2 regions of the Rhizobium viscosum genome follow, and region 1 is predicted to be linked to the other one. Evidence: predicted binding sites of a transcription regulator. Region 1 holds the regulator's gene; the other holds the start of a gene.
What was found. Region 1 encodes PhoB, which activates phosphate uptake and scavenging genes when phosphate is short. Its sites were predicted from a motif close to TGTCATNNANCTGTCAT; they were not measured.

Region 1 (5,604 bases):
AGGTCGTTCTCCCGGCCGCTCTGCCCGGTATCGTCGGCGCCCTGCTGATGACGGCTTCCCGCGCCATCGGCGAAACCATGATCGTCGTGCTGGCCGCCGGTGTCGCCGCCCGTATCCAGATCAATCCTTTCGAGCCGATGACGACCGTGACCGTCAAGATCGTCAACCAGCTGACCGGCGACCTTGAGTTCACCTCGCCGCAGACGCTGGTTGCCTTCGCACTCGGCATCACGCTGTTCTGCATCACGCTTTGCCTCAACATTTACGCGCTCTACATCGTGCGCAAATACCGGGAGCAGTACGAATGACGAATATTGTTTCCCCCGTCGCCGGCGTTACCGTTTCCAAGGCCCCCGCACGTCGCGATATCGGCATCAAGCGCCGTTACGCCGCCGAGCGCCGGTTCCAGGCTTACGGCATCGCCGCCATCGCATTCGGCCTCGTCTTCCTCTTCATCCTGCTGTGGACGGTCATCAGCAACGGCTATACCGCCTTCCAGCAGACCGCGATCACGCTGCCGATCGAGTTCACCGAGAAGACCATCGACCCTGATAACAAGCGCGCGACAGATCCTTCGGTTCTGGTTACGGCCAACTATCCGGTTCTCCTGCGTGACGCGATCGTCAAGCAGCTCGGCCTCAATGCGTCGAGCCGCCCAGATGTGCGCGACGCAACCGCCATGCTGTCCAAGGGTGCACCGATCCAGTTGCGCGACATGGTCGTCGCCGACCCCTCGATCATTGGCAAGACCGTCAATGTTACGGTGCTTGCAGATGCCAATATCGACAGCGCCAACAAGGGCCAGATCGACCTCAAGGTCGATGAGAAGAACCGCAAGGTCAACGACAAGCAGGTTGGCTGGATGAACCAGCTGAAGGCGAGCGGCGTGCTTCACAAGACGTTCAACACCGGCCTCTTCGTCAACGGCAATTCCAGCCGTCCGGAAGCCGCAGGCCTCGGCGTCGCCCTCATCGGCTCGCTCTACCTGATGCTGATCGTTCTCGCACTTGCGCTGCCGATCGGCGTTGCCGCCTCGATTTACCTTGAGGAATTCGCGCCGAAGAACAGGCTGACGGACCTGATCGAGGTCAATATCAACAACCTCGCTGCCGTTCCGTCGATCGTCTACGGTCTGCTCGGCCTGTCGGTCTTCATCAACTTCGCCGGCCTGCCGCGTTCGGCATCGCTGGTCGGCGGCCTGGTGCTGACCCTGATGACGCTGCCGACGATCATCATCGCCACCCGCGCCGCATTGCGCGCCGTGCCGCCGTCGATCCGCTCGGCAGCCCTTGGCCTCGGCGCCTCGAAGATGCAGATGGTGTTCCACCATGTGCTGCCGCTTGCAATGCCCGGCATCCTCACCGGCACGATCATCGGCCTTGCCCACGCGCTCGGCGAAACTGCGCCGCTGCTCCTGATCGGCATGGTCGCCTTCGTCGCCCAGGCGCCGACCACTCCGCTCGATCCCTCCACGGCACTTCCGGTTCAGGTCTACATGTGGGCCAACGAAGCCGAGCGCGCATTCGTGGAAAGAACCTCGGGTGCCATCATCGTCCTGCTCCTGTTCCTGATCGTCATGAACATCGGAGCTATCCTCTTGCGTCGTCGCTTTGAGCGCCGCTGGTAAACGGAGTAAAGATCATGAACATGTTGACGGAAGCCGCAGTCGAGAAGGCGCTGGACCAGAAAATGAGCAACGTCCCGTATAAGATGATCGGTCAGGATGTCTCCGTTTATTACGGCGAGAAGCGTGCGCTTTTCGATGTCAATCTGAACATCCGCGAAAACACCGTGACTGCCCTGATCGGCCCGTCGGGCTGCGGCAAGTCCACCTTCCTGCGTTCGCTGAACCGCATGAACGACACGATCGATGGCTGCCGCGTCACCGGCAAGATCACGCTCGACACCGACGATATCTACGATCCTGATATCGACGTCGTCGAACTCCGCGCCCGCGTCGGCATGGTGTTCCAGAAGCCGAACCCGTTCCCGAAGTCGATCTACGAGAACGTCTCCTACGGCCCGCGCATCCACGGCCTCGCCAAGTCCAAGGCCGACCTCGACCAGATCGTCGAGTCGAGCCTGCAGCGCGCCGGCCTCTGGAATGAGGTCAAGGATCGTGTGCATGAATCCGGCACCGGCCTTTCCGGTGGTCAGCAGCAGCGTCTGTGCATCGCACGCGCCGTTGCCGTCAGCCCGGAAGTCATCCTGATGGACGAGCCGTGCTCGGCGCTCGACCCGATCGCGACTGCCAAGGTCGAAGAGCTGATCCACGAGCTGCGTGAGAACTACACCATCGTCATCGTGACGCATTCCATGCAGCAGGCCGCTCGCGTATCACAGCGTACGGCCATGTTCCACCTCGGCAACCTGGTCGAGGAAAACGATACCGACAAGATGTTCACCAATCCGGACGATCCGCGCACCCAGGACTATATCATGGGCCGGTTCGGCTGATTTTGGCGATGTGAAGCCTTCCCGATTTTCGAGGACAAAGCCCCATGGCATCGACACATATTTTTTCCGCCTATGACGACGATCTGAAATTCCTGTCCCGGCGCATTTCCGAGATGGGCGGCCTTGCCGAGCAGATGGGCGCCGACGCCGTCCGTGCGCTTGTTAACGGTGACACCGCACTCGCCCAGAAGGTCATTTCCGACGACGTGATCCTCGATCACGCGGAGCGCGAGATCAACGACAAGGCGATCGTCACGATCGCCCGTCGCCAGCCGATGGCCTCCGACCTTCGTGAGATCATGGGTTCGATCCGCATCGCCGCCGACCTCGAGCGCGTCGGCGATCTCGGCAAGAACACGGCCAAGCGCGTCATCGCCGTCCAGAGCACCGGCGTTCCGCGCAAGCTCGCCCGCGGTCTCGAGCATCTCTCCGAACTGGCACTCGTCCAGCTCAAGGAAGTGCTCGACGTCTACACCAATCGCTCGGCCGACAAGGCCAAGTCCATCCGCGAGCGCGACGATGAGATCGACGCGATGTACACCTCGCTGTTCCGCGAACTCCTCACCTACATGATGGAAGATCCGCGCAACATCACGAGCTGCACGCATCTTCTCTTCTGCGCCAAGAACATCGAGCGCATCGGCGACCATGCGACCAACATTGCCGAGACGATCTACTACATGGCAACTGGCGCCCAGCCGGAAGGCGAGCGTCCGAAGGACGACAGCGCCAATACCGTTGGTGCGGTGACGGAGTAATCCTGAACTGCCGATTATGTGCGCGCCCCGCTGGGGCGCGCATGGGTCGCAGCCCATTCCGAGTTCCTGCATGGTCCCCCCGCTTAAATCACCCCCGGTTTAAGGATCATGCATTAGGAGACTGACACGCATGATCCCAAGAGTTGCAGTTGTTGAAGATGAAGAGGCGCTGAGCGTGCTTCTCCGCTACAACCTCGAAGCTGAAGGTTTCGAGGTGGATACGATCCTTCGTGGCGACGAGGCCGAAATCCGGCTTCAGGAGCGCACGCCGGACCTGCTCATCCTGGACTGGATGCTGCCCGGCGTCTCCGGCATCGAGCTCTGCCGCCGGCTGCGCATGCGGCCGGAAACCGAGCGCCTGCCGATCATCATGCTGACGGCACGCGGCGAAGAGAGCGAGCGCGTTCGCGGTCTCTCGACCGGCGCCGACGACTATGTCGTCAAGCCCTTCTCCACGCCGGAACTCGTTGCCCGCGTCAAGGCGATGCTGCGCCGCGCCCGTCCGGAGGTGCTGTCGACGGTTCTGAAATGTGGTGATATCGAGCTCGATCGCGAAACCCATCGCGTCCATCGCAAGAGCCGCGAAGTCCGCCTCGGCCCGACCGAATTCCGCCTGCTCGAATTCCTGATGTCGTCGCCGGGCAGGGTCTTCTCCCGCTCGCAGCTCCTCGATGGCGTCTGGGGCCACGATATCTATGTGGACGAACGCACTGTCGACGTCCATGTCGGCCGCCTGCGCAAGGCGCTGAATTTCTCCAACATGCAGGATGTCATCCGCACCGTCCGCGGCGCGGGATATTCCATGGAAGCTTAATCCGAGTGATCGGAGGTCCAGACGGGTCGCTCGCTTGCCGGGCGGCCCGTTTGCATATCTGGCACCCCTAGCTCATGAAAGCCGACACCAGGCGCAGAAAGCGAACCTCGAGAGGATCTGCTTTCTACAGACGGATGCGCACAAGAATTCGATCAAGAGCCTTTTGCAAAGCCGCAGTGCCGCCGAACTCGCGAAAGTCCTCGAGCACCTGTTCATTCAATCCGCCCTTGGTCGAATGCTCGCCGATGAGTTCATCAAAACTCGCCACAGGTTTTGATCGGGCAGCATGGGCGAGGCCGGAAAACAATTGACGGAGGTAGGCGTCGCCAGCCGTTCCCGAAAGCCCCTTGCTCTGGAGCCAGGTCGACGTCGCGTCCAGGATGCCGAAATAGCTGGCCATCAGGCAGCTTGCCACCGCGAGAAGCTCGAACTCCTGCTTGTCTTCAACCTGGATCGCCGTTCCGAGCGCCGAAAAGAGGGCGTGGGAAACCTCGTCGGGCGGGTAGATCGCGGTCGCCCCCTGGAGATCTGCAACGAACGGAAGTGGAATTGCCAGGCTCAGGCGAACCGGCTCATCGATCCACGCCAGCAGTTGATCCATTGGCGTGGCCGCGACAAAGCTGATGACATGGTGGCCCGGCCGAAATCGGAGCGAGCGGATGACCTCCTCGGCAATTTGCGGCCTCACTGCCAGAAATACGAGATCGGAGCGGTCGAGAACATCCTGGTTGCCCAAAGCGATCGATACATTCCGGTTTGCCTCCGCGAGGCGGGCCGCGACGCTTGCGCTGCGCGGTGACAGCACGATCGGTGTGTCGCGAAACGCTGTCTTGCCCAATCCGGTGACGACGGCGTCGGTAATCGTGCCCGTCCCGACGAATCCGATTGTCATCCGCTTTGGATCGATCTCCATTGGCACCCCCGAGCGACTGTTTGCGCCGTGCTACTCGACAAGAATACCGCATCTGTATCAGAAAATCGCGCTACGGCGCCATGACCACCATTCCATGCCAGTCTGGGGCTGAGACGCTTGGTGGCCTTGGCCACATAAGTTCGCATTGTCCGGCATGGCGAACGGACGGCAGAGATCGGCCTCCGACAAATAGTCGTGGTCAGGAGCCGTTTTCCAGCCCTCCTGTGCCGGCTAAAAAATCACCCCTCCGCGCAAGGCGAGGAGGGGTGATGGTACTTTGCGTCTGTTGGAAAATCGTGGGTCAGCCGACCCGGACAGCCTTGCGGCGCTCGCTGACCGGCTGGTAGGCGAGGCGCTGGTGATAATTGCAGTAGGGCGAGGAATCCGGGGAGTCGCAGCCGCAGAAATAGAAATCGTCCTTCATCGGATCGCCGACCGGCCACTTGCAGGTGCGCTCCGTCAGTTCCGTCAGGCCGAGGCGGCGGGAGATCGGCACGACCACGTTCTTGGCCGGCACGTATTCCATTTCCTCGACCGTTTCGATCTCGATCTCTTCCTTCAGCATCGTTGCGCCCTGCTGGCGGGTAACGGTGCGGGTGGTGATGCGAGACGCATAGTTCGGCGCGCGCGGAGCCGACGTATTGCGCTTCGGTGCGCGCGCG
Region 2 (5,604 bases), 2.0 Mb from region 1:
AGTCGATATCACCCTGCCATTTGGAAATGTCGATGCCGTGGACCGCGTTTTGCTGTGGGCGCTTGGGCCCGAAATCCTGGGGATCGGTATCCTTGAAGCTGGTTTTCGGCTTTATGGAAGCAGTTTCGAGATAATCGTAACCCGTGGAGCTGCAACCGGCGAGCAGCAGGGCAAGCGGCAGGACGCAAAACAGAAGCCGACGCATGAATGTTCCGTCGTGATGATGGATCTGCCCCACAGCCTGACCTTTGAAAACACGCGCCCAGCAGAGGGTATAACCCTCTTTTCTAATATCAACGTAAAAAAATGGTTATTTACAAGCGAATTATGAGCGCTTGCTGATAATCGCCGCCCGCCAGGCGTAGCCGCCGCCGATCGTCTCGAACGACAGTCGGGCGTTATTTTCAGCGGCTTGTGCCTCCAGAACCTCGCGCAGATTGGCGCGGGGCGTGACATGGAATTTGGCGAGCCAGGCCTGCAGCAGCCTGCGGAACCAGGCGGGCAGGCCTTCCTGCTGGCCGAAATCGACGATGTGGAGCTGGCCGCCGGGATTGAGTGCGGCAATTGACGCATCCACCGCGCGTTCCCAATCCGGGATCATCGACAGTGCGTAAGAAATCAGAATGCGGTCGAAACCGACGGCGCCGAATTCGCGTGGCGTATAGGCCGTGGCATCCGCCACCCGAAAATCCGGGATCGTCGTCTTGGTGGCGAAGGTCTTGCGCGCGGAAATCAGCATTTCCTGGGAAATGTCGAGACCGTAGAGCTTGGCTGTCGGGAAATACTTGTGGGCAAGCGCCATGTTGCGGCCGGTGCCGCAGCCGACTTCGAGCAGCGTGCCGCCCTCGGGAACGTCGAGATTGCGGATCGTGCGGTCGCGGCCGAGAAGATAATATTTGCGGGTGAGATCATAGAAATGGCGCTGGTAGCGGTACATGCCGTCCATAAGGTCAGCATGTTCCTCGCTCTTGACGGTCATCTCGTCGACTTTGCTCACGCCTTCTTCCCGTAGATATGGAAGCCGCCGTAGATTGCCGAGCGGTCCTGGGTGGTCATCTCACGCGATTGTTCTTCGAAATAGTGCCACTGGTCGCGGATTGCAGGGGCGAGGCGGCCTTCGATGATGCTCTTTTCGGCGGCTGTGCGGAAGATCACGCGGGCGCCTTCGCGGGCGGTGCGGGTGATTTCGCGCCAGACATCGTTGAGCTGCTGGTCTGTCATCCAGTCCTGCGCGTCGAGCAGGATGTAGCGGTCGCGCGATGCCGCCGGTTCATTGGCCAGAAGCTCGGTGAAGCTTGCATGGTGAACGTTGACGCGGTCGACATTGGCCCGGATCACTTCATAGTGCTCAGGCTTCAGATAGGTCGGCAGCGGGCCTTCTTCGCCATCGGCGTAGCGGCGTGCGAAGGCCTGCCAAGCGAAGTAGTTGTCGCGCATCGGGAAATGGCATGCCAGCTTTTCCAGACGGTGCTTCAGAACCGGCGCGATGGAATTGTCGGCGGCAAGGCTTGCTAGCTCATCATATTGCTGCGGCGGAATGCCAAGACCGAAAAGCGAGCTCTTGCGGTTGGTAATCCAGCGAACGACGGGCTTTTCGAAGAGAGGGGCGATCTGATCCTCGAAGAATTGGCGCTGCTCGCGGATCGTGCGGGCCTTGGTCATTTCCTGCAGCTTCACGCCATGCAGGCGGGCAAGAAGATGAGCGGCGCCGATGAAGCGGCCGAGCAGGCCGGTTTCATAAATGTTGCGGTCGAAGACCGTGACGCGCCGGCGGCCGAACTTGCGAGTGTTCCAGTAGGCGCGGGTCGTCTCATCGAGATTGGACGACAGGTAGCGGTCGAAAACCCGGCTGTTCGATTTCTCGTTCGGCATGGCCAGGAAGCGCACGAGATCCGAATGGCCCGGCAGGTTCTTGAAGGCGGCAAGCTTCAGCCTGTTCAGCGCGATGTGGTGCGGATTAAGATCTACCACGTCGATCGAGGCCGGTGCCTTGGAAAGATAAGCCAGCATGTTGCAGCCGCCAGAACCTATCGTGACGATACGGTGATTGGGCTTCAGCTCCATCGCCTGCATGTCGAGATCCGGGTCTTCCCAGATCTGCGGATAGACGAGGCCGGAGAAGAGAAGGCCGAAGAGACGCTCGGAGAAGCCGTCCTTGGAAAAAGCCTTGTGGCGGAGAAGCGCTGCCTTGAGTTTCCGGTTCTTGCGGAAGCCGGTATCCGGTGCAAATTCCGACATGAGTCTGTCACCTTTTTAGCGTTCAGGGCGTGTAACGCGCCTCTGCTACAGTTTGATGACGAGCCCTGTGGGCAAAGTCTTCGACGAAACTCGGCGATGACTTCCGCGAAATTTGAAGCCAATTGAAGCACTTCTTTTCGCTTCGCTCTTTTCGTGAGCCAAGTTTCCTGCTTCTCTCCGTCTCGTGGAGGATTGCATGCGAGTTGTTCCGCGTATCTTCAAGGGCTTGGCCCTGCTCGTCATTCTCGTCGCCATAGGCGCAGCCGCGTGGCTCTCCATAGCTCCGCCGGAGCTCCTGAAGGTGGGCAATGGCTATGCTGCCAAGATCGTCTGCTCCAATGTCTTCATCGCTGGGCGTGATCCCGACACAGTTCTCCATGACGATGTCCAGGCGCCTGGAAACCCGCTGCTCAGGCTAATGCGGGTCGAGATCGATCACGACAGCGGGCGGGTGACCTCGCGTTTCATGGGTCTGTTTGCGCCGAGCTATGCGCTTTATCGCGGCGCCCTCGGCTGCGCGAGTGTGCCCGATGGCGATTTCGATGCGGCTGCAAAGGCTGCGCCTCTGGTGCCGGCGGCGCAGGCGGGTGAAAATGACGCGGTCTGGCCGGATGGCGAGAGCGTCGATCCGGCGACCGGCAATGCCAAGGTTGCAGACCTCCTGGCCGATGCCAAGCTTGCCGGGCCCGCCATGCGGGCGATGGTCGTCGTGCAGGATGGCCGCATCATTGCCGAAAGCTACGGGCCGGGCTTCAACGCCGATACGCCGCTGGTCGGCTGGTCGATGACGAAGACCGTCAATGCTGCGCTGATCGGCCGGCTGATGCTGTCAGGCAAGATCTCTTTCGACGACACGCATCTGCTGCCGCAATGGGCGCATGATCCACGCCGCGACATCAAGCTCTCCGACCTGCTCGGCATGGAAAGCGGGCTTGCTTTCAACGAGGATTACGGCGCTGTCGCCGATGTGACGCGCATGCTCTACCTCGACCCCGACATGGTTTCTCTGCCGGCAGGTGCGCCACTGGTGGCTGCACCGGGCACGAATTTCCATTATTCCAGCGGTACGGCTATGCTTCTGTCGCGCATCTGGATGGATAAGGTCGGCGACCCGCAGGCGGCCTTCGATTATCCCCGTGATGCGCTGTTTTCTCCGCTCGGCATGACGAGCGCAGTCTTCGAAGCCGACGAGCGCGGTACGTTTACCGGCAGTTCCTATCTCTATGCCACGGCGCATGACTGGGTGCGCTTCGGACAGTTCCTGCTGCAGGACGGCGTGTGGAACGGGCAGAGACTTTTGCCGGAAGGCTTTGTTGCGATGATGCGCACGCCGACGGCAAGTTCGGGCGGCCAGTATACGCAAGGCCAGGCCTGGCTTGCGGGGCCGGGCGGCGGGACGAGCGCGGAGTTCGGTCTGCCGCCGGATACGTTCTGGCTGCAGGGGCATGACGGCCAGACGGTGGCAATCGTTCCTTCGGCCAATCTTGTCTTCGTCCGCATGGGGCTGACACCGAGTTGGCTGCGCTACAGGCCGCAGATCGTGCTGAAGGAAATTCTCAATACGCTTCAGTCGGCGAAAGCCGGCTGAGGACGTCACTGATGATGGTCTATATCGGTAATTGGACTATCAGTAATTGCCTTGGGCGATATCGGTCATGCCCTTGCGCTTAGCGTCATAATAGTAACCGCGGGCATAGAGACGAACGGCGTCGTCTTCCTTCTTGTCGGCCACCTGCCAGGCGCCCTGCAGGTACTTGCCTGCATATTTGATATTGGTTTCGGCGTCGAAGAGGCCGGCCGGATTGCCGTCGTAACCCATCGATTTTGCGGTGTTGTACTTGATCTGCATGAGACCGAAGTAGCCGCGCTTGTTATAGGCTTTGGAATTATACCGGCTCTCGCGATGAACGACGCGGTGGAGCAGCGATTCCGGAATTTCGTAAAGCTTCGAGTATTTGCTGATGAGCTTGCTGACGAAGCTCTTTTCGACGGTCGGCGCATCGTCGCTGTCGTCATCGCTAAACATCGGCGGGGCGGCCGGCGGATCGATCGGACCGGACTCGTCGAAGCCGTAGTCCATGGTGAAGCGCGGCGTGGTATCGACGGCGGCGAGCGCTGCGAGCGCGCCGTTCTGCGGTGTCGTGGCAGCAAAAGCAAGCTGCGTAGAGGGGCTCGCGGGCGAGCCCGGACGCGGCGTCGGAACAACGGACTGGATCGCCGTCATTTCGGGCGTCAGCGGAATAGGAGCATAGCCGTTGACAGCAACCTGCTGGACACCGCCCTGCATGGCGAAATCACCGGCCTGCTGCTGCACGGGCGAGACGACATTCGGCATGGCGGCTGCGGTGAGAACAGGTGCGGCGGTTGCTGCCTGGGGATTGAGAGTCGCGACGGCCGGGCCGTTTGCGCCTTCAGCGGTTGGGATAGCAGCCAGCGTTGCATCTTCACCCGGCTTCGGTATGGGAATCACGGTCTGTGCGGCGGTCAGTTCCGCCTGAGAGGTATATTCGACGCTCGCGCATCCGGAAATGACGCCGCAGAGCATGGTAGAGACCACGACACTGCGTTTCAGGCCGGAAAATCCGATCGCTACCATTCTCTCACTTTCGTGAATTTCGCCGCCCCAGCAGCGTCTTAAAAGTTATCAAATACCTTAAGCCCGGGGATAGCCATTAACCTATTCGTGGCTTTCCAGCAACCACGGAATATTACTAGGCTGCAATACGGCGATAGCCGGCAGTTACGGCGCCTGCTGCGATGAGCAGGGTGCCCCCGGTGCGGTTGACCGCGCGCTGCACGTTGGCCTTGCGAATCAGGCCGCGGGCGGCATGAGCGGCGAGCGCGTAGCAGGAGGCGTTGATGGTGGCGAGCACGAGGAAGGTCGCTTCCATGATCAGCATCTGATCGAAGAAGGGAAGGGCAGGGTTGAGGAACTGGGGCACGAAGGCGACGAAGAAGACGATGCTCTTCGGGTTCAGCGCCGTCACCGCATAGGCATGCAGGAAGATCCGCAGCGACTTTTCTTCCGGCAGGTTATCGTTGTCAGCGATGTGTTCGCCGACGATCGGTGCCCGCCAGAGCTTGATTCCCAGCCAGATCAGGTAGGCGCCGCCGATCCACTTCAGCACGGTAAATAGCGTCGCGGATGCGGCGAGCAGTGCGCCCAGTCCGAAAAGCGACGCCGTCATGGCCGTGAAATCGCCGAGCGCCACGCCCGAAACGGTCGCCAGCGCCGTTTTCCGGCCATGACCAAGCGCATAGGAAACAACCAGAAGAATGGTCGGTCCCGGTATGGCGAGCATGATGGCGGATGCGGCTGCAAAAGCGAACCAAGCTTCAAGCGACATGGAATCTCCTCCTATTCCT

Region 2: the regulator PhoB is predicted to act here: its motif matches at 2,283-2,299, upstream of H4W29_RS16585 (BtaA family protein).

Annotation. Positions count from the first base shown of each region.
Region 1 covers NZ_JADBEC010000001.1:1,353,963-1,359,566, reverse strand. Annotated here, with positions in the region: gene pstC (phosphate ABC transporter permease subunit PstC) at 1-308, shown strand, start outside; gene pstA (phosphate ABC transporter permease PstA) at 305-1,627, shown strand; gene pstB (phosphate ABC transporter ATP-binding protein PstB) at 1,642-2,457, shown strand; gene phoU (phosphate signaling complex protein PhoU) at 2,502-3,215, shown strand; gene phoB (phosphate regulon transcriptional regulator PhoB) at 3,346-4,029, shown strand; gene H4W29_RS06815 (pyrroline-5-carboxylate reductase) at 4,154-4,942, opposite strand; gene H4W29_RS06810 (GcrA family cell cycle regulator) at 5,244-5,604, opposite strand, start outside.
Region 2 covers NZ_JADBEC010000001.1:3,380,606-3,386,209, forward strand. Annotated here, with positions in the region: gene H4W29_RS16575 (glycoside hydrolase family 25 protein) at 1-205, opposite strand, end outside; gene H4W29_RS16580 (class I SAM-dependent methyltransferase) at 326-979, opposite strand; gene H4W29_RS16585 (BtaA family protein) at 994-2,238, opposite strand; gene H4W29_RS16590 (serine hydrolase domain-containing protein) at 2,435-3,826, shown strand; gene H4W29_RS16595 (lytic transglycosylase domain-containing protein) at 3,866-4,834, opposite strand; gene H4W29_RS16600 (LysE family translocator) at 4,950-5,585, opposite strand.